2 linked regions of the Streptomyces ficellus genome follow. The protein of the gene in region 1 interacts with the protein of each later gene in a pairwise test. Links are inferred from orthologs where the notes say so. Each region holds a gene or a part of one and is shown in the gene's direction. Other genes may lie near its edges. The genes, in order: clpS and EIZ62_RS07670.

Region 1 (10,735 bases):
GGCTCGCCGACCGCAAGTACGTGGAGCTGGGCCGGGAGCGCACGGACAAGATCTTCACCATCCTGGTCGAGTTCGGGGACAGGGTCGACGACGAGACGATGCACGACCCGGACGGCCCGGGCGGCCCGAAGCCGCCGGTGGTCAAGTACGGCGGTACGCCGGGCCCGCTGCACAACCGGATCCCCGAGCCGGACCGTACGCGGGACAACTCGACGGACTGGCGGCCCGACTACGACCGTGCGCACTTCCAGCGGCTGTACTTCGGCACGGGCGAGGGGGTGGAGTCGCTGAGGACGTACTACGAGAAGGCGTCCTCCGGCCGCTACTCGGTGGAGGGCGAGGTCTCGGACTGGGTCAAGGTCGAGTACAACGAGGCGCGGTACGGCTCCAACTACTGCGGCGGCAACAACTGCCCCAACGTGGAGGACCTGGTCTTCGACGGCGTGGCCGCCTGGGTCGCCGACCAGCGGGCCCGGGGCAGGACGGACGGCCAGATCAAGGAGCAGGTGGCGCGGTTCGACGAGTGGGACCGCACCGACCACGACAACGACGGGAACTTCGACGAGCCCGACGGCTACGTCGACCACTTCCAGATCGTGCACGCGGGCGAGGACGGTTCGGCGGGCGGCGGCGCGCAGGGGCCCGACGCGCTGTGGGCGCACCGGGGGTACGCGTACGGCCGGGACGACGGGGACACCGGGCCGGCGGGTTTCCGGGCGGGCGGGGTGGCCGTCGGGGACACGGGGGTCTGGGTGGGTGACTACACGATGCAGCCCGAGAACGGCGGGCTGGGCGTGTTCGCCCACGAGTACGCGCACGACCTGGGGCTGCCGGACCTGTACGACACCAACAACGTGGCGGGGGTGGAGAACTCGGTCGGTTTCTGGTCGCTGATGTCGTCCGGTTCGTGGCTGGGGACGGGCGGGGAGGCGATCGGCGACCTGCCGGGGGACATGACGGCCTGGGACAAGCTCCAGCTGGGCTGGCTCGACTACGAGCGGGCGAAGGCGGCGACGGCGTCCCGGCACACGCTGGGCGTCTCGGCCTACCACACGGACCTGCCGCAGGGGCTGGTGGTGGAGCTGCCGGAGAAGACGGTGACCACGCCGGTGGTGAAGCCGGCCGGCGGTGCGGGTCAGTGGTGGAGCGACTACGGGGACGGGCTGTCGCACACGCTGGCCCGTGCGGTCGACCTGTCCGGCCGCTCCTCCGCCTCGCTGCGGCTGGACGGCTGGTGGGACATCGAGAAGGACTACGACTACCTGTACGCGCAGGTCTCCACCGACGGTGGGGAGAGCTGGAAGGCGCTCGACGGCACGGCGGACGGGGAGGCCATCACCCGGGACGGGGGTGGCAAGCCGGCGCTGACCGGGGTGTCGGGCGCGTACCGCACGCTGGTGTATCCGCTGGACGCCTACGCGGGGAAGCGGATCGTGCTCCGCTTCCGCTACAAGACGGACGGCGGGGTGGCCGGCAAGGGGTTCGCGGCGGACAACGTCACGGTGCGGGCGGACGGTGTCACGCTGTTCGCGGACGACGCCGAAGGGGCCGAAGGGGCTAAGGGGGCCGGGGACGGCGGGTGGACGGCGCGCGGGTTCGCGCGGGTGGGGGAGTCGGTCACCGGTGTCCACCCGCAGTACTACATCGCGGAGAACCGGCAGTACGTGTCGTACGACAGGACGCTGGAGACGGGTCCGTACCACTTCGGGTTCCAGGCGTCCCGGGACGACTGGGTGGAGCACTACGCCTACCGGCCGGGCCTGATGATCTGGCAGTGGGACACCTCGCAGCGCGACAACAACGTCACCGACCACCCGGGCCAGGGCCTGCTGTTGCCGGTGGACGCGCATCCGCGGCCGATGACCTGGTCGGACGGCAGCCTGATGTCGAACAAGATCACCCCGTACGACGCGGCGTTCAGCCGGTACCCGGTGCCGGGTTTCACCCTGCACAAGCGGGGGGTGGCACGGCACGTCGCGCCACATGCGGGCAATCCGGCCTTCGACGACCACAAGGGTGTGTACTGGTACGCCGAGAACGAGTTCGGCGGGGTGCGGACCACCGACACCAACACCCGGATCTCCATCGCGGCCCAGCCGGCGCACGGTTCGTCGGTCACCGTGGACGTGGGCCCGTCGGTGCCGTGACCTGGCCCGTGACCTGCCCGGATCGCCCGCCCGCGGGCGTTCACGCGCTGTTCGCAATGCGGATCGGCCTGTTCACATAGAGCACTTGGCCTGTGCAAGTCAAGATCTGTCTTTTCGCGTCATTCTCCGGTCGAATGTCGTCACTTGTGGCGCGACACCGCACGCGGATAACACTCGACCCCCCATCCGCGGTTCGCGGGCGCGGGGAGGACAAGATCAAGTGACCAGCAGACGACGGGCGTTCAGAGCGTCCGCGGTGATCGTGGCGCTGGCCGCCACCGCCGCGACGGCATCCGCCTTCACGACGGCCCAGGCCGACAACCGCCCCACCAACGGCATCGAGCGCCACGATCCGGCGCCCGGTGCGCAGGACGCGGGGCACGGGGCCCCCGGGCACGACCACGCCGCCAAGGTCGACCACGACCTCGACGGCCCGTTCAGCAGGCAGCAGGCCCAACAGCGCGAAGCCGCGCTGGAGCAGGTGCTGTCCGGCGACCTCAAGGTGGAGCGCAGGGGTGCCTCCAAGGTCGTCAAGCTCGACGACAAGAAGTACGTCGAGCTCGGCCGTGAGAAGACCGACAAGATCTTTACGATCCTGGTCGAGTTCGGCGACAAGGTGGACAACACCACGCTCGTCGACCGTGCGGACGACGACACCACCGAGCCGAAGCCGAAGTTCGGCGGCACGCCCGGCCCGCTGCACAACCAGATAGCCGAGCCGGACCGCTCGAAGGACAACTCGACGGCCTGGCAGAAGGACTACAACCAGAAGCACTTCCAGGACCTGTACTTCGGCACCGGCAAGGACAAGAAGACCGGCCAGCAGAAGCAGTCCCTGAAGACCTACTACGAGAAGACCTCGTCGGGCCGCTACTCGGTCGACGGCGCCGTCTCCGACTGGGTCAAGGTCGAGTACAACGAGGCCCGCTACGGCTCGAACTACTGCGGCAACAGCAACTGCTCCAACGTGTGGGACGCCGTCCGCGACGGTGTGACCGCCTGGACCGCGCAGCAGAAGGCGGCCGGCAAGACCGACGCCCAGATCAAGGCGCAGCTGGCCCAGTACGACCAGTGGGACCGCTACGACTTCGACGCCGACGGCAACTTCAACGAGGCCGACGGCTACATCGACCACTTCCAGATCGTCCACGCCGGTGAGGACGAGTCCGCGGGCGGCGGCGTCCAGGGCGGCGACGCCCTGTGGGCCCACCGCTGGTACGCGTACGGCACCGACGCCGGCAAGACCGGCCCGGCGCAGAACAAGGCCGGCGGCACGCAGATCGGCAGCACCGGCATCTGGGTCGGCGACTACACGATGCAGCCGGAGAACGGCGGCCTCGGCGTCTTCGCCCACGAGTACGGCCACGACCTCGGCCTGCCGGACCTGTACGACACCTCCGGCGCGGCGGGCGCGGAGAACTCGACCGGCTTCTGGTCCCTGATGTCGTCCGGCTCCTGGCTCGGCACGGGCAAGAACGAGATCGGCGACCTGCCCGGCGACATGACCTCGTGGGACAAGCTCCAGCTCGGCTGGCTGAACTACGAGAAGGCCAAGGCGGCGACCAAGTCCAAGCACACGCTGGGTGTCTCGGAGTACAACACCAAGAACCCGCAGGCGCTGGTCGTCGAGCTGCCGAAGAAGAAGGTCACCACCGCGGTCGTGAAGCCCGCCCAGGGCTCCAAGCAGTGGTGGAGCGACATGGGTGACGACCTCAAGAACACCCTCACCCGCTCCGTCGACCTCACCGGCAAGACCAAGGCCGAGCTGACGCTCGACGGCTGGTGGGACATCGAGCAGGACTACGACTACCTCTACACCGAGGTGTCGACGGACGGCGGCAAGCAGTGGACGGCCCTGGCCGGCACCGCCGGTGGCAAGGCCATCCCGGCCGACGCCAGCGGCGCCCCGTCGCTGACCGGCGTCTCCGGCGCCTGGCAGAAGCTGGCCTTCCCGCTGGACGCCTACGCCGGCAAGAAGGTCGACCTCCGCTTCCGCTACCAGACCGACGGCGGCGCGGGCGGCAAGGGCTTCACCGCCGACAACATCGCCCTGACGGCCGACGGCGCGCCGGTCTTCACGGACAACGCCGAGGGTGACGACAACGGCTGGACCGGCAAGGGCTTCTCGCGGATCGGTGAGTCCTTCACCAACGAGTACGAGCAGTACTACATCGCCGAGAACCGCCAGTACGTCTCGTACGACGCGACCCTGAAGGTCGGCCCGTACAACTTCGGCTTCGCGGCCCCGAAGGACTCCTGGGTGGAGCACTACCCCTACCAGACCGGTCTGCTGGTCTGGCAGTGGGACACCTCCCAGAAGGACAACAACACCGCCACCCACCCGGGCAAGGGCCTGATCCTGCCGGTCGACGCCCACCCGGCGCCCACCCACTGGAAGGACGGCACCCTGATGCGCAACCGCATCCAGGCGTACGACTCGCCGTTCAGCCTCTACCGCACCACCGGGATCACGCTGCACAAGGCGGGCGTCCCGTCCAAGATCGCGTCGCAGCGCGGCGTCTCCGCCTTCGACGACCGCAAGGGCACCTACTGGTTCGAGTCGAACCCGCGTGCGGGCGTCCAGGTAACTGACACCAACACCAAGATCGCGATCGTCAAGCAGCCGAAGAACGGCCAGACGATCACGGTCCAGGTCGGCCCGTCGACGAAGTAAACCTCGTCTTCGCAGGTCAAAGCATGATCGGCCGTCGCCCCCTAGCGGGCGGCGGCCGATTCTGTTTAGGTGCGTGGTGGCCCGTTCTTATTGACACACCATCTCACGGGGGAGTGGTTCGTATGCCCGGTGGAGGTTTCACCAAGTTGCCCGGCGGCAAGGTCGTGGTGGCGCTCAGCCTGCCCAACCCGGTCGGCGACGGCTCCACGGTCCGCGTCCTCGTCCACGCGGCCAACCGCGCCCGCGCCCTGACCAGGCTGCGGAACCTCGGACTGCGCGCGGTCTACCTGCGCGGCAACACCCACCCGCCCACCCCGGACGAGATCACCGCGGTGCTCCACCACCCCGACGGCCTGCTCTGGCGAACGGCCCCGGAGTCCCACACCGAACTCTGGCACCCCATCCGCGCCCTGCTCCCCCAGTCGAGGGCGTGGGGCGCCCCCTCGGCGTCGTAGCCCGGCGGGACCGCCCCGCGTACGGCGAGCGCGTGCCGGGGCGGCGCGCCCCGGGGGCGCGGTGGAGGTCTACAGGGCCGCGTACCCACCGCACGCCGGGGCCACCAGGCCGCAGCGCCCGCCGCGCGCCAGTCGCCCGGCAGCCCGGCCCACCCCTCACCACCCGCCGCCCGCCCGCGCGGGACAGCGGCGCCGGGGCGCGGCTCCGCGAGGGTTCTGTAGGCCCGGCCCGGTGGGCTCCGGCCCCCGGCGGGCCTGCGGCCTCGTAGACCGGCCCCGGTCCGACGGCACGGCCGCGCCGCCTGTGGTCGCCCAGCCCCGGCCTTTGGCGGGCGTGGCCGTGCGGGCTGCTCGTTCGCGCACCGGCGGCGCGTGCGGCCGGCGGGCGGCGCGGCCGGGCGGCTCGCCTGTGCGGTCGTGCGGCTGCTGTGCGGGGGCGCTGTGGTCTGGTTGCCGGGCCTCCGGCGGCCTGCGGTCGTGCAGCCCCGGCCTCCGGCGGGCGCGGCCGGAGGGCCAGCGGCCGGCGCGGCCGGGCGACCGGCGCGTGCGGTCGGCGCGCCACTTGGCTCGCTGCGCGGTCGTGCGACCGGCGATCGGCGGCGCACGGTCGGCAGGCGCCTCGCCAGCGCGGTCAGGTGCCCGGCTAGCGCGGCCCGGGCGACGGGGCCGCCGTCAGACGACCGGCTTGCCGGTCAGTTCGACGCCGGCGGCCCGCAGGTCCGCGAGGGCACGTTCGGTGGTCGTTTCCGCGACGCCGGCCGTGAGGTCCAGAAGCACCTGGGTGCGGAAGCCCTCGCGTGCCGCGTCCAGTGCGGTGGCGCGTACGCAGTGGTCGGTGGCGATGCCCACCACGTCCACCTCCGTGACCTGCCGTTCCCGCAGCCAGTCGGCCAGCCGGACCTCGTTCTCGTCGGTGCCCTCGAAGCCGCTGTACGCCGCCGCGTACGCGCCCTTGTCGAAGACCGCGTCGATCGCGCCCGACGCCACCGCCGGCGCGAAGTTCGGGTGGAAGCCCACCCCTTCCGTACCGGCCACGCAGTGCCGCGGCCAGGAGTCGACGTAGTCCGGCTCGTCGGAGAAGTGGCCGCCCGGGTCGATGTGGTGGTCACGGGTGGCGACCACGTGCTGGTACACGGCCCCGGCGGCCTCGCCGACCAGGTCCGTGATGGCGGCGGCGACGTCCGCTCCCCCCGCCACCGCGAGGCTGCCGCCCTCGCAGAAGTCGTTCTGGACGTCGACGACGATCAGTGCGCGGTGCATGGCGGTAGTCCTTCGGTGGGGATGTGTCGAGCGGCCGGACGGTCGGGGGCGGGGTCGGGGTCGGGGTCGGCGGGCCGGGCGGGGGCGCCGGGGACGGGTTCGAGCCTAGAGACTTGTCCCGCCCGGCGGGAGGGGGCGTCACGCCCCGGCCCCCGCCCGGCGCTCAGACGTATTCCGTCGGGATGACGGCCTCGCCCCGGGACAGCTGGATCGCCGACATCGGCAGCCCCGTGAGCGCCGCCATGTGCCGCTCGCGCGCCGCCTCCAGCGGTTCACGCGCCACGACGTCGCCGCCCTTCACCAGCTCCATCAGCAGCTGCCGGTCCGCGAGCTCCGCGGGCACCGGTCCGGTGCCGACGACCTCCGCCTCGGCCACCCCGTACGCGTCCAGCCGCCGCGCCGCCCACTTGCGGCCGCCCACGGACATCTTCCCGCCCAGCGACTTCTTCGCCACCGACCGCAGCGGCGCCCCCGGGTCGGCCGACTCGGCGCGGGCGACCAGCTTGTAGACCATCGAGCACGTCGGGTGACCGCTGCCGGTGACCAGCTGCGTCCCCACCCCGTACGCGTCGACCGGCGCCGCCGCCAGCGAGGCGATCGCGTACTCGTCCAGGTCCGAGGTCACGACGATCTTCGTGTCGCGCGCCCCCAGCTCGTCCAGCTGCTGGCGCACCCGGTGCGCGACCAGCAGCAGGTCGCCGGAGTCGATCCGCACCGCGCCCAGCTCCGGGCCGGCGATCTCCACGGCCGTACGCACCGCCTCGGCCACGTCGTACGTGTCGACGAGCAGCGTCGTACCGCGGCCGAGGGAGTCGACCTGTGCGCGGAAGGCGTCCCGCTCGGTGTCGTGCAGCAGGGTGAACGCGTGCGCGGAGGTGCCGACCGTGGGGATGCCGTACCGGAAGCCCGCCGCCAGGTCGGAGGTGGAGGAGAAGCCGCCCACGAACGCGGCGCGGGCCGCCGCGACCGCCGACAGCTCGTGCGTGCGCCGGGCACCCATCTCGATCAGCCGCCGGTCACCGGCCGCGGCGGACATCCGGGAGGCGGCCGCCGCAATCGCCGAGTCGTGGTTGAGGATTGACAGGATCACCGTCTCCAGCAGGACGCACTCGGCGAAGGAGCCCTCGACCCGGAGGATCGGGGAGCCGGGGAAGTACACCTCGCCCTCGGGGTAGCCCCAGATGTCGCCGCCGAAGCGGTAGTCCGCCAGCCAGGCCAGCGTCGGCTCGTCGACGATGCCGTGCTCCCGGAGGAAGCCGATGACGGCCCCGTCGAAGCGGAAGTTCTCCACGGCGTCCAGCACGCGGCCGGTGCCGGCCACCACGCCATAACGCCGCCCCTCGGGCAGCCGGCGGGTGAACACCTCGAAGACCGACCGCCGGTCGGCGGTGCCGCCGCGCAGGGCCGCCTGCAACATGGTCAGCTCGTACTGGTCGGTGAAGAGCGCGGTAGACGGCACGTCCACCGGCAGCCCGAGATCCGCAGCATTCATACGACGATGCTACCCCGAATACTCGTCAGAGTGACGATTTCCCGGTGCCCGCTGCCGGAGGGGTCGTGACCGGGGCCGGTCCGGGCCCCGTTTGTGCGACCCCCCACCCTCAGTGGCAGCATTGGCTAAGTGAGTGTTGCTCCCGCAGAGATCGAACGCACCGAAGTGGCCGAAGAGGGTTTCGCCGTCACCGAACCCGACGTGCCCTGGGTGACGATCGTCCACAACGATCCGGTCAACCTCATGAGCTATGTCACCTACGTCTTCCAGGCGTACTTCGGCTACTCCAAGGACAAGGCGCACAAGCTGATGCTCGACGTGCACCACAAGGGCCGGGCCGTCGTCTCGGCCGGCACCCGCGAGGAGATGGAGCGGGACGTGCAGGCGATGCACGGATACGGGCTGTGGGCGACCCTCTCCCAGGACCGCAACGGATGAGCGGGCACTTCGAGGCGCTGCCCGGCGGCGGCGCGGCCGTCCCGCTCGACGAGGTCGAGATCTCCATCCTCCGCTCGCTGGCCGTCCAGCTCCTGGAGCTGATCGGCCCCGGCGACGTCCCGCCCAAGGGCGAGGACCCGCTGGCCGCGCTGTTCCGCGAGGGCCCCAGCGAGCCGCCCGCCGACCCGGCGCTGGCCCGCCTCTTCCCCAACGCGTACGACGACGGCGACGAGCAGCTGCGCGCCGCGTCCGCCGAGTTCCGCCGCTACACCGAGAACGACCTGCGCGCCCGCAAGCGCGAGGACGCGCTCGCCGTCGTCCGCAGCCTGGACGGGCTGGACGCGGCGGGCGAGGGCGGCGCGGTGCTGAAGCTGACGGCCGACGAGGCCCGCCACTGGCTCGGCGCGCTCAACGACCTGCGGCTGACCATCGGCACCCGGCTGGAGGTCAGGGACGACGACGAGAACGAGGCGCTGTACCGGCTGCCCGACGCCGACCCGCGCAAGCCGATGGTCATGGCCTACCTGTGGCTGGGCGCCCTCCAGGAGACGCTCGTCGAAACCCTCATGTGACCTTCGTTCGCTCAGCGGACACTCAAATCCGCATAACGATCGGATTACCGATCGGATGACCCGCCCGCCCCGGCTCGTGGGCCTATAGGCGGCTTGTCCGGTTTTCCCTGTGTGGTGCGCCACAGGCGCGCTCGTCGATCACTCTGACGAGCGTGATAAATCTTCACGATCGCCCGGGGACGCCACCCCTGTTCCCGGGTGCGCCACGACCGGCAGACCGCCGGTGGCACTCCATCCATATCCGGGGGGATCAGGACCTGATCCGCGCCTCAGCGCCGTGCGGCGCGAGCGACGCGGATCAGCGTGGAGAAAGGCGCACCAACCATGACCTCAGTGCAGGTCGACCAGCAGCACGACGGCAGTGGGGCCGCGGGGGCCGCATCCGCCGAGGGTGAGGGCTATCAGCGGGGCCTCGGCGCCCGGCAGATCCAGATGATCGCGATCGGCGGAGCCATCGGCACCGGGCTCTTCCTCGGCGCGGGCAAGGCCATCGCCAAGGCCGGCCCGAGCCTCATCCTGGCGTACGCCATCGCCGGCCTGGTCATCTTCTTCATCATGCGGGCGCTGGGCGAGCTGCTCATGTACCGGCCCGTCTCGGGCTCCTTCGCCGAGTACGCCCGTGAGTTCATCGGTCCCTTCGCCGGCTTCGTCACCGGCTGGACGTACTGGCTCTTCTGGGTCGTCACCGGCATCACCGAGGTCACCGCGGCCGCCACGTACATGACGTACTGGTGGGACATCCCGCAGTGGGTGTCCGCCCTGATCTTCACCGTCATCCTGTACGGCGCCAACCTCATCTCCGTGAAGCTCTTCGGCGAGCTGGAGTTCTGGTTCTCGATGATCAAGGTCACCGCCATCCTCGGCATGATCCTGATCTGCGCCGGCATCCTCACCATCGGCTTCTCCGACGCCGGCGAGACCGCGTCCATGACCATGCTCTGGTCCGAGGGCGGCTTCTTCCCCAAGGGCATCGGCGGCACGCTGATGACCCTCCAGATCGTGATGTTCGCCTTCCTCGCGGTCGAACTGGTCGGCGTCACCGCCGGCGAGTCCAAGGACCCCAAGGTCACCCTGCCGAAGGCCATCAACACCGTCCCGTGGCGCATCGCCGTCTTCTACGTCGGCGCGCTGATCATGATCCTGTCGGTCGTGCCGTGGACGCACTTCCAGCCCGGCGTCTCACCGTTCGTCGCCGCCTTCGAGCAGATGGGCCTCGGCATCGGCGCCGCCATCGTCAACTTCGTGGTCCTCACCGCCGCCCTGTCCTCCTGCAACTCGGGCATGTACTCCACCGGCCGCATGCTGCGCGACCTCGCGCTCAACGGCCAGGGCCCCAAGGTCTTCACCAAGTTGACCAAGTCCGGCACCCCCCTCGTCGGCCTCACCTTCTCGGCCGCGCTGATGCTCGTCGGCGTCTGGATCAACTACGTCGCCCCCGGCAAGGCCTTCGAGTACGTCGTCTCCTTCGCCACCATCTCCGGCATGTGGGCCTGGATCATGATCCTGGTCTCCCAGATCCGCTACCGGCGCGCCGTCGCCCGCGGTGAGGCCCCCGAGTCGGAGTTCAAGGCCCCCGGAGCGCCCTTCACCAGCTGGTTCGCGCTGCTGTTCATCGGCATGGTCATCGTGATGATGGGCATCGACGAGGGCGCGCGGGTCTCCCTGTACTGCGCCCCGCTGTGGGCCCTGCTGCTCGG
Region 2 (10,776 bases), 2.8 Mb from region 1 along the record:
CTTCTCGGGCGCGCGGCCATTCCGATGGCGTACAAACTGCGTCCGCCCGGTTGCCCCACCCTTTCGTACCACCCATAGACTGAACCTCCAGCAGGTGGTTACACGCTCGAAAGGCGCCCTCGTGTCCATCGGCAACTCCCCCGAAGACGACCGGCCTTCGACCCCCGACGCCCCCGACGTGTCCGATGCCCCGGACGCCGGCGATGTCACGGATGCCCGTGATGTCACGGACGGCTCCGACGCTCCCGAGGACGACCGGCCCTCGATCGGCCGTGTGCTCCAGCAGGCACGGATCGACGCCGGCCTGACGGTCGAGGAGGTCAGCACCTCCACCCGCGTCCGCATCCCGATCGTGCACGCGATCGAGGAGGACGACTTCTCCCGCTGCGGCGGCGACGTCTACGCCCGCGGCCATGTCCGCACGCTCGCGCGTGCCGTCGGTCTCGACCCGGCGGCCCTGGTCGAGCGGTACGACGCCGAGCACGGCGGCCGTCCGGCGCCGACGCCCGCCGCACCGCTGTTCGAGGCCGAGCGCATCCGCCCGGAACGGCGCCGGCCCAACTGGACCGCCGCCATGGTGGCCGCGATCGTCGCGGTGATCGGCTTCGTCGGCTTCACCCTGTTCAACGGCGACGGGGGCGGCGGCTCCAAGGCCAACAACGTCGCCGAGGGCCCCGCGCCCGCGCAGAAGCCCAGCGGCAAGGCGAAGCCGCCCAAGGCGGTCGCCCCGCCGCCGGCGCCGTCGGAGAGCGCCATCGCGGCCGTCCCCAAGGACAAGGTCACGGTCCGGCTCACCGCGACCGAGGACAAGAGCTGGATCTCGGCCAAGGCGCGCGACGGCAAGCTGCTCTTCGACGGGCTGCTGCAGAAGGGCGACTCCAAGACCTTCCAGGACGACGAGCGGCTGGACCTCATCCTGGGCAACGCCGGCGCGATCGAGCTGTTCGTCAACGGCAAGAAGGTCGAGGACGAGTTCGAGGACGGCCAGGTCGAGCGGCTGTCGTACACCAAGGGCGACCCGCAGGTCGGGTGAGCCGGCCGTCCGGTGGTCCGGTCGTCCGCGGGGGTGGGAGCGGGCGGCGGACCACCGTGTCGGGTGGTTTCGGCGGCGGCGCGGCGGGGGGCTGGCCCCGGCGGAGCCGGGCGTGACCCCTGAGCGACGGGGGTGTCGCCGGGACGAAGTAGTCTTGAGTCCATGCCCGAACGCCGTACCGTCGCCCTTGTCACTCTTGGCTGCGCCCGTAACGAGGTGGACTCGGAGGAGCTCGCAGGCCGCTTGGCAGCGGACGGCTGGGAGCTCGTCGAGGAAGCCGCCGACGCGGACGTCGCGGTCGTCAACACCTGCGGCTTCGTCGAGGCCGCCAAGAAGGACTCCGTCGACGCCCTGCTCGAAGCCAATGACCTGAAGGACCACGGCAGGACCCAGGCCGTCGTCGCCGTCGGCTGCATGGCCGAGCGGTACGGCAAGGAGCTCGCCGAGGCGCTGCCCGAGGCCGACGGCGTGCTGGGCTTCGACGACTACGCCGACATCTCCGGCCGCCTCCAGACCATCCTCAGCGGCGGCAGCGTGGAGGCCCACACCCCGCGCGACCGGCGCAAGCTGCTGCCGCTCAGCCCCGTGCAGCGCCAGCAGGCCGCCTCCGACGTGGCCCTGCCCGGGCACTCCCAGGAGCCCGCGCCCGCCCCGGCCCCGCAGGACCTGCCCGAGGGCGTCGCCCCCGCGTCCGGGCCGCGCGCCCCGCTGCGCCGCCGGCTCGACACCAGCCCCGTCGCCTCGGTGAAGCTCGCCTCCGGCTGCGACCGCCGCTGCTCGTTCTGCGCCATCCCGTCCTTCCGCGGCTCCTTCGTCTCCCGGCGCCCCAGTGACGTCCTCGGCGAGACGCGCTGGCTGGCCGAGCAGGGCGTGAAGGAGGTCATGCTGGTCTCCGAGAACAACACCTCGTACGGCAAGGACCTCGGCGACATCCGCCTCCTGGAGACCCTGCTGCCCGAGCTGGCGGCGGTCGACGGGATCGAGCGTGTGCGTGTCAGCTACCTCCAGCCCGCCGAGATGCGCCCCGGCCTCATCGACGTCCTGACGTCGACCGAGAAGGTCGCCCCGTACTTCGACCTGTCCTTCCAGCACTCCGCGCCCGCCGTGCTGCGCTCGATGCGGCGCTTCGGGGACACCGACCGGTTCCTGGAGCTGCTGGACACCATCCGCGGCAAGGCACCCCAGGCCGGTGTGCGGTCCAACTTCATCGTCGGGTTCCCCGGCGAGCGCGAGGAGGACTTCGCCGAGCTGGAACGCTTCATCACGCACGCGCGGCTCGACGCGATCGGCGTGTTCGGCTACTCGGACGAGGACGGCACCGAGGCCGCCACGTACGAGGGCAAGCTCGACCAGGAGGTCGTCGACGAGCGGCTCGCCCACCTGTCGCGCCTCGCGGAGGAGCTGACCGCCCAGCGCGCGGAGGAGCGGCTCGGCGAGACCATGGAGGTACTGGTCGAGTCGGTGGACGGGACGCCGGGCGGGGAGGGCGCCGTCGGCCGCGCCGCGCACCAGGCGCCCGAGACCGACGGCCAGGTGCTCTTCACGACCACCGAGGGCCTGGTGCCGGGCCGGATGGTCACGGCCAAGGCCGTCGGCACGGAGGGCGTCGACCTCGTCGCGGAGTGTCTTGAGGAGGCGGGCAGATGACCGGAGCTCCGGCATCCGCGGCGGGCGGTACGGGTAGGCCGGCGCCCGGCGGCAAGCTGGGCGCTGCGGCCGTCAATCAGGCCAGCCTGTGGAACATCGCCAACATCCTCACCATGGTGCGGCTGGTGCTCGTGCCGGGCTTCGTGGTGCTCATGCTCCAGGACGGCGGGTACGACCCGGCCTGGCGCGCCTGGGCGTGGGCGGCGTTCGCCGTCGCGATGATCACCGACATCTTCGACGGCCACCTGGCCCGCGCGTACAACCTGGTCACGGACTTCGGCAAGATCGCCGACCCGATCGCCGACAAGGCGATCATGGCGGCCGGTCTGATCTGCCTGTCGGCGCTCGGGGACCTGCCGTGGTGGGTGACCGGAGTGATCCTCTTCCGTGAGCTGGGCATCACGCTGATGCGGTTCTGGGTGATCCGGCACGGGGTGATTCCGGCCAGCCGCGGCGGCAAGATGAAGACCCTGGCGCAGGGGACGGCGGTCGGAATGTATGTTCTGGCGCTGACCGGTCCACTGGCGACGCTGCGCTTCTGGGTGATGGCGGTGGCCGTTGTGCTGACGGTCGTGACGGGCCTCGACTACGTGCGGCAGGCGGTGCTCCTGCGACGTCAGGGACTCGCGGTGGAACGTGCGGAACGGGCGCGGGAGCGCTCCGAGACGGAGTCGGGACGATGAAGGCGGCAGCGCGCGCTCTGGCCCTCCTAGCGGAGCGTGACCAGACGGTCGCTGTCGCGGAGTCGCTCACCGGTGGCCTGGTGGCGGCGGAGCTGACGTCCGTGCCCGGAGCGTCCGCCTCCTTCCGGGGGTCCGTCACGGCCTACGCGACCGCCCTCAAGCGGGACCTGCTCGGCGTGGACGCGGACCTCCTGGCCCGGCGCGGGGCCGTGGACGCGGCCGTCGCGCTGCAGATGGCGGCGGGTGTCCGGACGCGGCTGGGGGCCGGCTGGGGGCTCGCGACGACCGGCGTCGCGGGGCCCGAGGCGCAGGACGGACAGCCGGTGGGCACGGTGTTCGTGGCCGTCTGCGGGCCGGTCGGCGGGCCCCTGGAGGCGGGGAAAGTCGCGGCACTGCGATTGAACGGCGACCGTGCGGAAATCCGTAGAGAGAGTGTACGGAGCGTGCTGGAACTGCTCGTGGGCGAACTCTCGGGGAATGCGCGGGCACAGGATACGGAACAGAACGGGGGGAACTGATGTTTGCAGCCCTGAGTGAACACGTCATCGCTCCCCGCACGGCCGCAGCGCGAGGCGGTACGGTGGGGCGTGAAGGATGCGGCTACACGGTCCGAGGAGGGAGCCACCGATGATTCTGCTCCGTCGCCTGCTGGGTGACGTGCTGCGTCGGCAGCGCCAGCGCCAGGGCCGTACTCTGCGCGAAGTCTCCTCGTCCGCCCGAGTTTCGCTCGGCTATCTCTCCGAGGTGGAGCGGGGGCAGAAGGAGGCTTCCTCCGAGCTGCTCTCCGCGATCTGCGACGCGCTTGACGTACGGATGTCCGAGCTCATGCGAGAGGTGAGCGACGAGCTCTCGCTGGCTGAGCTGGCCGAATCGGCAGCGGCGAGTGAGCCGGTGCCGGCCGCGGTACGCCCGATGCTCAATTCTGTGTCCGTGACGTCGGTGGCTGGTGTGCCGACGGAGCGGGTGACCATCAAGGCGCCCGCGGAGGCGGTGGACGTCGTCGCCGCCTGAGCACTCCGTGTGCGGAATGTGCACGTTTTGAGCTGAGCCCCGGTCGGGTACACGAATGGCCGACCGGGGCTTTCGTTTACCTCGAATGCCCGTTTTAGGTCATATGTGTAATGGTGGTCGGGCGTGCGCTCCCGCCGCACGCCGGAAAACGGAGGATTCGGAATGTCTGTCGTCAAGAGCCCGCTGTCCGACGCCGACCTGAAGGTCGTCGGTGAGGCCCTGCAGGGTGCCCTGGTCGACGCGGTCGACCTGTCCCTGGTGGCCAAGCAGGTGCACTGGAACGTGGTCGGCCCGCGCTTCCGCTCGATCCATCTTCAGCTCGACGAGGTCGTGGCCACCGCCCGGCAGCACTCCGACATCATGGCGGAGCGTGCCTCGGCGTTGGGCATCACCCCGGACGGCCGAGCCGGCACCGTCGCGTCGAGCACGGCGATCAAGAACGTGCCGTCCGGGTGGATCAAGGACGACGAAGCGGTCAGGATCATGGTCGACGCCCTGGTGACCGTCGTCGGCCGCCTGCGGGAGCGGATCGAGGCGACCGACAAGCCCGACCCGGTGACCCAGGACCTGCTGATCGCCCTCACCGCCGACCTCGAGAAGCACAGCTGGATGTTCCAGGCGGAGAGCCGTCAGGCGGACAACCCGTAACCCCGCCGGGGCGCGGTGCCGGCACCGCCGGGCGAGAGCCCCGCTTGCTGAAACGGAACGGACGGGAGGGTGTACCGAGACCCGGCGCGCGCCGGACGCGCGCAACGGTACGCCCTCCCGTCATGTGATCGCGCCGGTCTAGCGTCGACCGGAGGAGGCGGCCATGGTACGGCGACGGGTTCCCCTGCTGGCACTCGCGCTGGTGCTGGGCGGGCTGTGGTGGTGGGCGGTGCTGAGGCTGGTCCTGGCGCCCGGCCAGACGGGGCTCGTCGAGGGAACCGTGGCCGCGGGCGGCTGGGGGCTGAGCCTGCTCCCCGTCCATGTGGCGTCGGCCCGCACGGCGTCCGGGGCGCGTGCGGGATCCGGGGTGGCGGGCGTGCTGCGGGAGCGGCTGCCGGGTGTGCTGCCGGGGGCCGCGGGTGCGTGGTCGGAGGTGGCGGGCGCGTGGTCCCGGGGCCGTGCCCCGGCCGGGACACGGACGGCTCCGGCGTGGCGGCGGCCGCTTCGCGTCGTACGGCTCACCAGGGCATGGCTACGCCGCCGTTCGGGCGGAGGATCTGACCCGTCGTGAACGACGAGGCGTCCGAGGCCAGGTGGAGCACCGCGTGGGCGACGTCCTCCGGCTCACCCACCCGGCCGAGCGGGGACATTCGCGCCATGGCTGCCTCGACCCGCGGCTGCCGGTCGGCCTCGTGGCGTTCGGTCATGGGCGTGCGGATCCAGCCAGGAGCGACCGCGTTCACCCGGATGCCGTGCGGGCCCGCTTCCGTGGCCAGCGTCCGGGTGAGCTGCACCACGGCGGCCTTCGAGACGCTGTAGCAGAGCAGGCCCGGGCTCGCCGCGTCCACCGCGCCGGACGCCATCGTGATGACGGAGCCGCGGACGCCGTGCGCGACCATCGAGCGGACCGCCTCCTGGCAGGCGTACAGGACTCCCCTGAAGTTGACCGCCAGGACGCGGTCGAGGTCCTCGTCCGTCGTCTCCAGCACCGTGCTGGTGTGCATGACCCCCGCCACGGCGGCCATGACGTGGAGCGGTCCGGCCTCGTCCACGGCGGCGCGGAGAGCGGCGCGGTCGGTGACGTCGAGGGTGTGGGCGTAGGCGGGAGCGTGGCCCTGTCCGTGACCGCGTTCGGTGATGGTGGTCAGCGTCCGGCGCAGTCCCGTCTCGTCGCGGTCCGCGCAGTGGACGGTGGCGCCCGCCCGGGCGAGCAGTACGGCGGTGGCGCGGCCGATGCCGCCGGCGGCCCCGGTGACGAACGCGGTGCGGCCGGTGAGGTCGTACGGCTGTGACGGCGGGAGGGCCATTCCGTGACGGTAGACGGGATCTGACGGGTCGTCAATCAGTGTGCGGTCACGGACCATCAGGCTGCGGTCACGGACCCGGGCCGGACTGGCAGCCCGGGCACCAGTAGGAGAGCCGGTCGCGTCCCAGCTCCTCCTTGCGGCGGATGAGGGCGCCGCAGCGGTAACAGGGCTTGTTCAGACGGCTGTAGACGTACAGCCTCCGGTCGGCCCGGTCGTTGGTGAGGATCGTCCGCCGGTCGAAGCGTTCCTTGTTCGCCTCCAGGAGGCGGTGCGCGGTGGCCACCAGCCGCTCCGGGACCCCCGGCGCCAGGTCGCCGACCGGGAGCCAGGGCGTGACCCGGGCCATGAAGGCCAGTTCGCACTTGTAGACGTTGCCGATGCCCGCGAGATTCCGCTGGTCCAGGAGCGCCTCGCCCAGCGGCCGGGCCGGGTCGGCGCACAGCCTGCGCACCGCTTCCTCCGCGTCCCAGTCGGGACCCAGCAGGTCGGGGCCGAGGTGGCCCACGACGTTCGGCTCGTCGCTGGTGCGGATCAGGTCCAGGACGGGCAGGCGGTAGCCGACGGCGGTGTGCGTGGCGGTTCCGAGGATGGCCCTGATCTGGTGGCCGGGACCGCCGTTCCAGCGCTGGTCGGGGGTGAAGACCCGCCAGGCGCCGTCCATCTGGAGGTGCGAGTGGAGGGTGAGGCCGCCCTCGATGCGGGTGAGGAGGTGCTTGCCGCGCGGGGTGACGTCCAGGAGCGTCCGCCCGGTGAGGTCGGCGGTGGCCAGACGGGGGACCCTGAGGTCGGAGCGCGTCAGGAGCCTGCCCGCGAGCGCTGCGTGCAGGCGGTGGGCGGTCAGCCAGATGGTGTCTCCTTCGGGCATGGGTCCATGATGCGGGACGGGGCGGGTGGGGTGTGCGGGGCGGCTCGCACGGGGTGGTGTGGGGGCGGGTGCGTACGGGGTGGGGCGCGGCGGGGCGGGGCGGTCACGCGCGTAGGCGCAGGCCTCGTGGCGTCGCGTGGAAACCGGCCGCCTCCAGCGAGCGGGAGAGGGGTGACGTGAGGGCCGCGGCTCCATTGATCCGCTCGACCGTGACGGTGCCGAGGGAACCCGCCCGGGCGGCCGTCGCGAGGGCGTCGGCGGCGGCCTGGAGGGCCGGATCGTCCGGCTCGGTGGGCCAGGAGAGCACGGTCTTCCCGCCGCGCTCCATGTAGAGCGTCAGCTCGCCGTCCACGAGGACGACCAGGGATCCCGCCTTGCGGCCCGGCTTGTGGCCGGCGTCGGTGGGCGGCTCGGGCCAGGGCAGGGCCGCACCGTACGCGTTGGCCGGGTCGGCGGCGGCCAGGACCACGGCGCGCGGGGCGGCGGACGTGTCGGCGCGGTCGCGCGCGTTGGCCGCCGCCCGCAACCGGTCCACGGCACCGTCCATGGCGAACTGGGCGGCTCCCAGACCCTCGACGACATAGCCGCGACGCGCCTGTCCGCTGTCCTCGAAGGCCGACAGGACGCGGTACGTCGCCGAGAAACCGCCCTCCACGCCCTCGGCGGCCACCGCTCCGCGCGTGACCACGCCGTGCCGGTCCAGCAGGGTCCGCGCCAGCGCGTGGGCGCGGTGGGTCGGCTCCGGCTCCTGGGGCGGGAGGAGGGCCCAGCGGCCGCTGACGGTCGGCGGGCCGGAGCGGGACGCCGTACGGGCGGCCGCGCTCAGCGTGCCGTACCGGCCGCGGGGGACCGTGCGCTTGGCGCGGTGGGCGGTGGAGCCCGCCGTACGGCCGGAGCCGAGCAGGGCGCGCAGCGGCGCCAGGGTGTCGTTGGTGAGCCGGCCGGACCAGGCCAGGTCCCACAGGGCGTCGGCCAGCTGGGGGTCGGTGGCGTCGGGATGCGTGGTGGCGCGGACCTGGTCGGCGATCTGGCGGAAGAACAGGCCGTATCCGCCGGAGAGGGCCGACAGGACCGACTCGTGCAGGGCGGTCGGCTCCAGCGGGTGCGGCGGCGGCAGCAGCAGGGGAGCGGCGTCCGTCAGGTAGAGCGAGACCCAGCCGTCCTTCCCGGGCAGGGCGCCCGCGCCCGCCCACACGACCTCGCCGGTGGTCGTCAGCTCGTCGAGCATGCCGGGGCTGTACCCCGCGACGCGGGACGGGAGGACCAGCTTCTCGAGGGCGGAGGCGGGGACGGGCGCTCCCTGGAGCTGCTCGACGGCACGGGCGAGACCGTCGATGCCGCGCAGGTTGTTGCCGCTCAGGTGCTGCCACTGAGGGAGGAACGTGGCGAGCGCGGCCGGCGGGACCGGCTCCACCTCGTGCCGCAGGGCGGCGAGCGAGCGGCGCCGCAACCGGCGCAGCACCGCCGCGTCGCACCACTCCTGGCCGATGCCCGAGGGGTGGAACTCACCCTGGACGACGCGGCCGGCGGCGGCCAGGCGGTGCAGGGCGCCGTCCGTGACGGCGGTGCCCAGGCCGAACCTGGCCGCGGCGCCGGTGGAGGTGAAGGGCCCGTGGGTGCGCGCGAACCGCGCGAGGAGGTCGCCGAGCGGGTCCTTGACCGGCTCGGTGAACGCCTCGGGGACGCCGACCGGCAGGGCCGTGCCCAGGGCGTCGCGCAGACGGCCCGCGTCCTCCACGGCCGCCCAATGCTCGCCGCCCGCGACCCGGACGCGAATCGCGCGGCGGGTCCTCTCCAGCTGCCTGGGCCAGTCCGGGTCGGCGCCGCGCTCGACCAGCTCGGCCTCCGTGAGCGGGCCGAGGACGCGCAGCACGTCGGCGACGCCCTCCACGTCCTTGACGCGGCGGTCCTCGGTCAGCCACTGGAGCTCGCCCTCCAGCTCGGCCAGCACGTCGGCGTCCAGCAGCTCCCGCAGCTCCGCCTGGCCCAGCAGCTCGGACAGGAGCCGCGAGTCCAGCGACAGCGCGGCGGCCCGCCGCTCGGCGAGCGGCGAATCGCCCTCGTACAGGAACTGCGCCACGTAACCGAACAGCAGCGAGCGGGCGAACGGGGACGGCTCGGGGGTCGTCACCTCGACCAGCCGGACGCGGCGGGACTCGATGTCCCCCATCAGCTCCCTGAGCCCCGGCACGTCGAACACGTCCTGGAGGCACTCGCGGACCGCTTCCAGGACGATCGGGAAGGAGCCGAACTCGCTCGCCACCTGGAGCAGCTGCGCGGCGCGCTGGCGCTGCTGCCACAGCGGCGTGCGCTTCCCCGGATTGCGGCGCGGCAGCAGCAGGGCACGAGCCGCGCACTCGCGGAAGCGGGACGCGAACAGCGCCGAGCCACCGACCTGGTCGGTGACGATCTGGTCGACCTCACCCTTGTCGAACAGCACGTCGGCGGCACCGACCGGGGCCTTGTCGTCGTCGTACTCCAGACCGGGGGCCGCCGCCGGGTCCTGGTCGAGCAGGTCCAGGCCCATCAGGTCCGCGTCGGGCAGCCGCAGCACGATGCCGTCGTCGGCGTGCATGACCTGGGCGTCCATGCCGTACCGCTCGGTGAGGCGGGCGCCCAGCGCCAGCGCCCACGGGGCGTGCACCTGCGCGCCGAACGGCGAGTGCACCACCACCCGCCAGTCACCCAGCTCGTCCCGGAACCGCTCCACCAGGATGGTCCGGTCGTCCGGCACATGACCGCACGCCTGGCGCTGCTCGTCGAGGTACGCCAGGACGTTGTCCGCCGCCCAGGCGTCCAGGCCCGCCGCCAGCAACCGCAGCCGCGCGTCGTCCGCGGCCAGCGAACCCACCTCACGGAGGAACGCCCCCACGGCCCGCCCCAGCTCCAGCGGCCTGCCCAGCTGGTCGCCCTTCCAGAACGGGAGCCTGCCCGGCACACCGGGCGCGGGCGAGACCAGCACCCGGTCGCGCGTGATGTCCTCGATGCGCCACGACGAGGTGCCCAGGGTGAACACGTCGCCGACCCGCGACTCGTACACCATCTCCTCGTCGAGCTCGCCGACCCGCCCGCCGCCCTTCTTGGGGTCGGCGCCCGCCAGGAACACCCCGAACAGGCCCCGGTCGGGGATCGTGCCGCCGGAGGTCACGGCCAGACGCTGCGCCCCCGGCCGGCCCGTCACCGTGCCGGTGACCCGGTCCCACACCACGCGCGGACGCAGCTCCGCGAACGCGTCCGACGGATACCGCCCGGCGAGCATGTCCAGGACGGCGGTGAAAGCCGACTCCGGCAGCGACGCGAAGGGAGCGGCCCGCCGGACCAGGGCCAGCAGGTCGTCGAACTGCCAGGAGTCCAGGGCGACCATGGCGACCACCTGCTGGGCCAGGACGTCCAGCGGATTGGCCGGGACCCGCATCGACTCGATGGAGCCGGAACGCATCCGCTCGGTGACCACGGCCGCCTGCACCAGGTCACCCCGGTACTTCGGGAACACCACACCCGTGGACACCGCGCCCACCTGGTGCCCGGCGCGGCCGACCCGCTGGAGGCCGGAGGCCACGGACGGCGGCGACTCGACCTGGA

Evidence for each region.
Region 2: the proteins of clpS (region 1) and EIZ62_RS07670 interact in binary tests that used the Escherichia coli proteins (3 or more experiments, as listed by UniProt). The link is inferred for Streptomyces ficellus from one-to-one orthologs.

Annotation. Positions count from the first base shown.
Region 1 is NZ_CP034279.1:4,614,921-4,625,655, forward strand. Bases 7,093-9,811 are described here. They hold clpS (ATP-dependent Clp protease adapter ClpS), read left to right. Parts: upstream 7,093-8,157; coding sequence 8,158-8,466; downstream 8,467-9,811. Other genes in these bases: EIZ62_RS20665 (nicotinate phosphoribosyltransferase), read right to left, coding at 7,093-8,028; EIZ62_RS20675 (DUF2017 domain-containing protein), read left to right, coding at 8,463-9,038; EIZ62_RS20680 (amino acid permease), read left to right, coding at 9,363-9,811. Outside these bases: EIZ62_RS20645 (immune inhibitor A domain-containing protein), read left to right, coding at 1-2,147; EIZ62_RS20650 (immune inhibitor A domain-containing protein), read left to right, coding at 2,368-4,821; EIZ62_RS20655 (hypothetical protein), read left to right, coding at 4,944-5,276; EIZ62_RS20660 (isochorismatase family protein), read right to left, coding at 5,949-6,536; more of EIZ62_RS20665, read right to left, coding at 6,700-7,092; more of EIZ62_RS20680, read left to right, coding at 9,812-10,735. UniProt on the Escherichia coli protein: Involved in the modulation of the specificity of the ClpAP-mediated ATP-dependent protein degradation.
Region 2 is NZ_CP034279.1:1,773,749-1,784,524, reverse strand. What follows is about bases 3,520-6,279. They hold EIZ62_RS07670 (Dps family protein), read left to right. Parts: upstream 3,520-4,536; coding sequence 4,537-5,022; downstream 5,023-6,279. Other genes in these bases: EIZ62_RS07660 (SDR family NAD(P)-dependent oxidoreductase), read right to left, coding at 5,541-6,279; EIZ62_RS07665 (hypothetical protein), read left to right, coding at 5,186-5,593; EIZ62_RS07675 (helix-turn-helix domain-containing protein), read left to right, coding at 3,991-4,374; EIZ62_RS07680 (CinA family protein), read left to right, coding at 3,520-3,881. In the rest of the region: EIZ62_RS07695 (helix-turn-helix domain-containing protein), read left to right, coding at 122-1,033; 30S ribosomal protein S12 methylthiotransferase RimO, read left to right, coding at 1,196-2,680; pgsA (CDP-diacylglycerol--glycerol-3-phosphate 3-phosphatidyltransferase), read left to right, coding at 2,677-3,363; more of EIZ62_RS07680, read left to right, coding at 3,360-3,519; more of EIZ62_RS07660, read right to left, coding at 6,280-6,329; EIZ62_RS07655 (Fpg/Nei family DNA glycosylase), read right to left, coding at 6,397-7,194; EIZ62_RS07650 (ATP-dependent helicase), read right to left, coding at 7,298-10,776.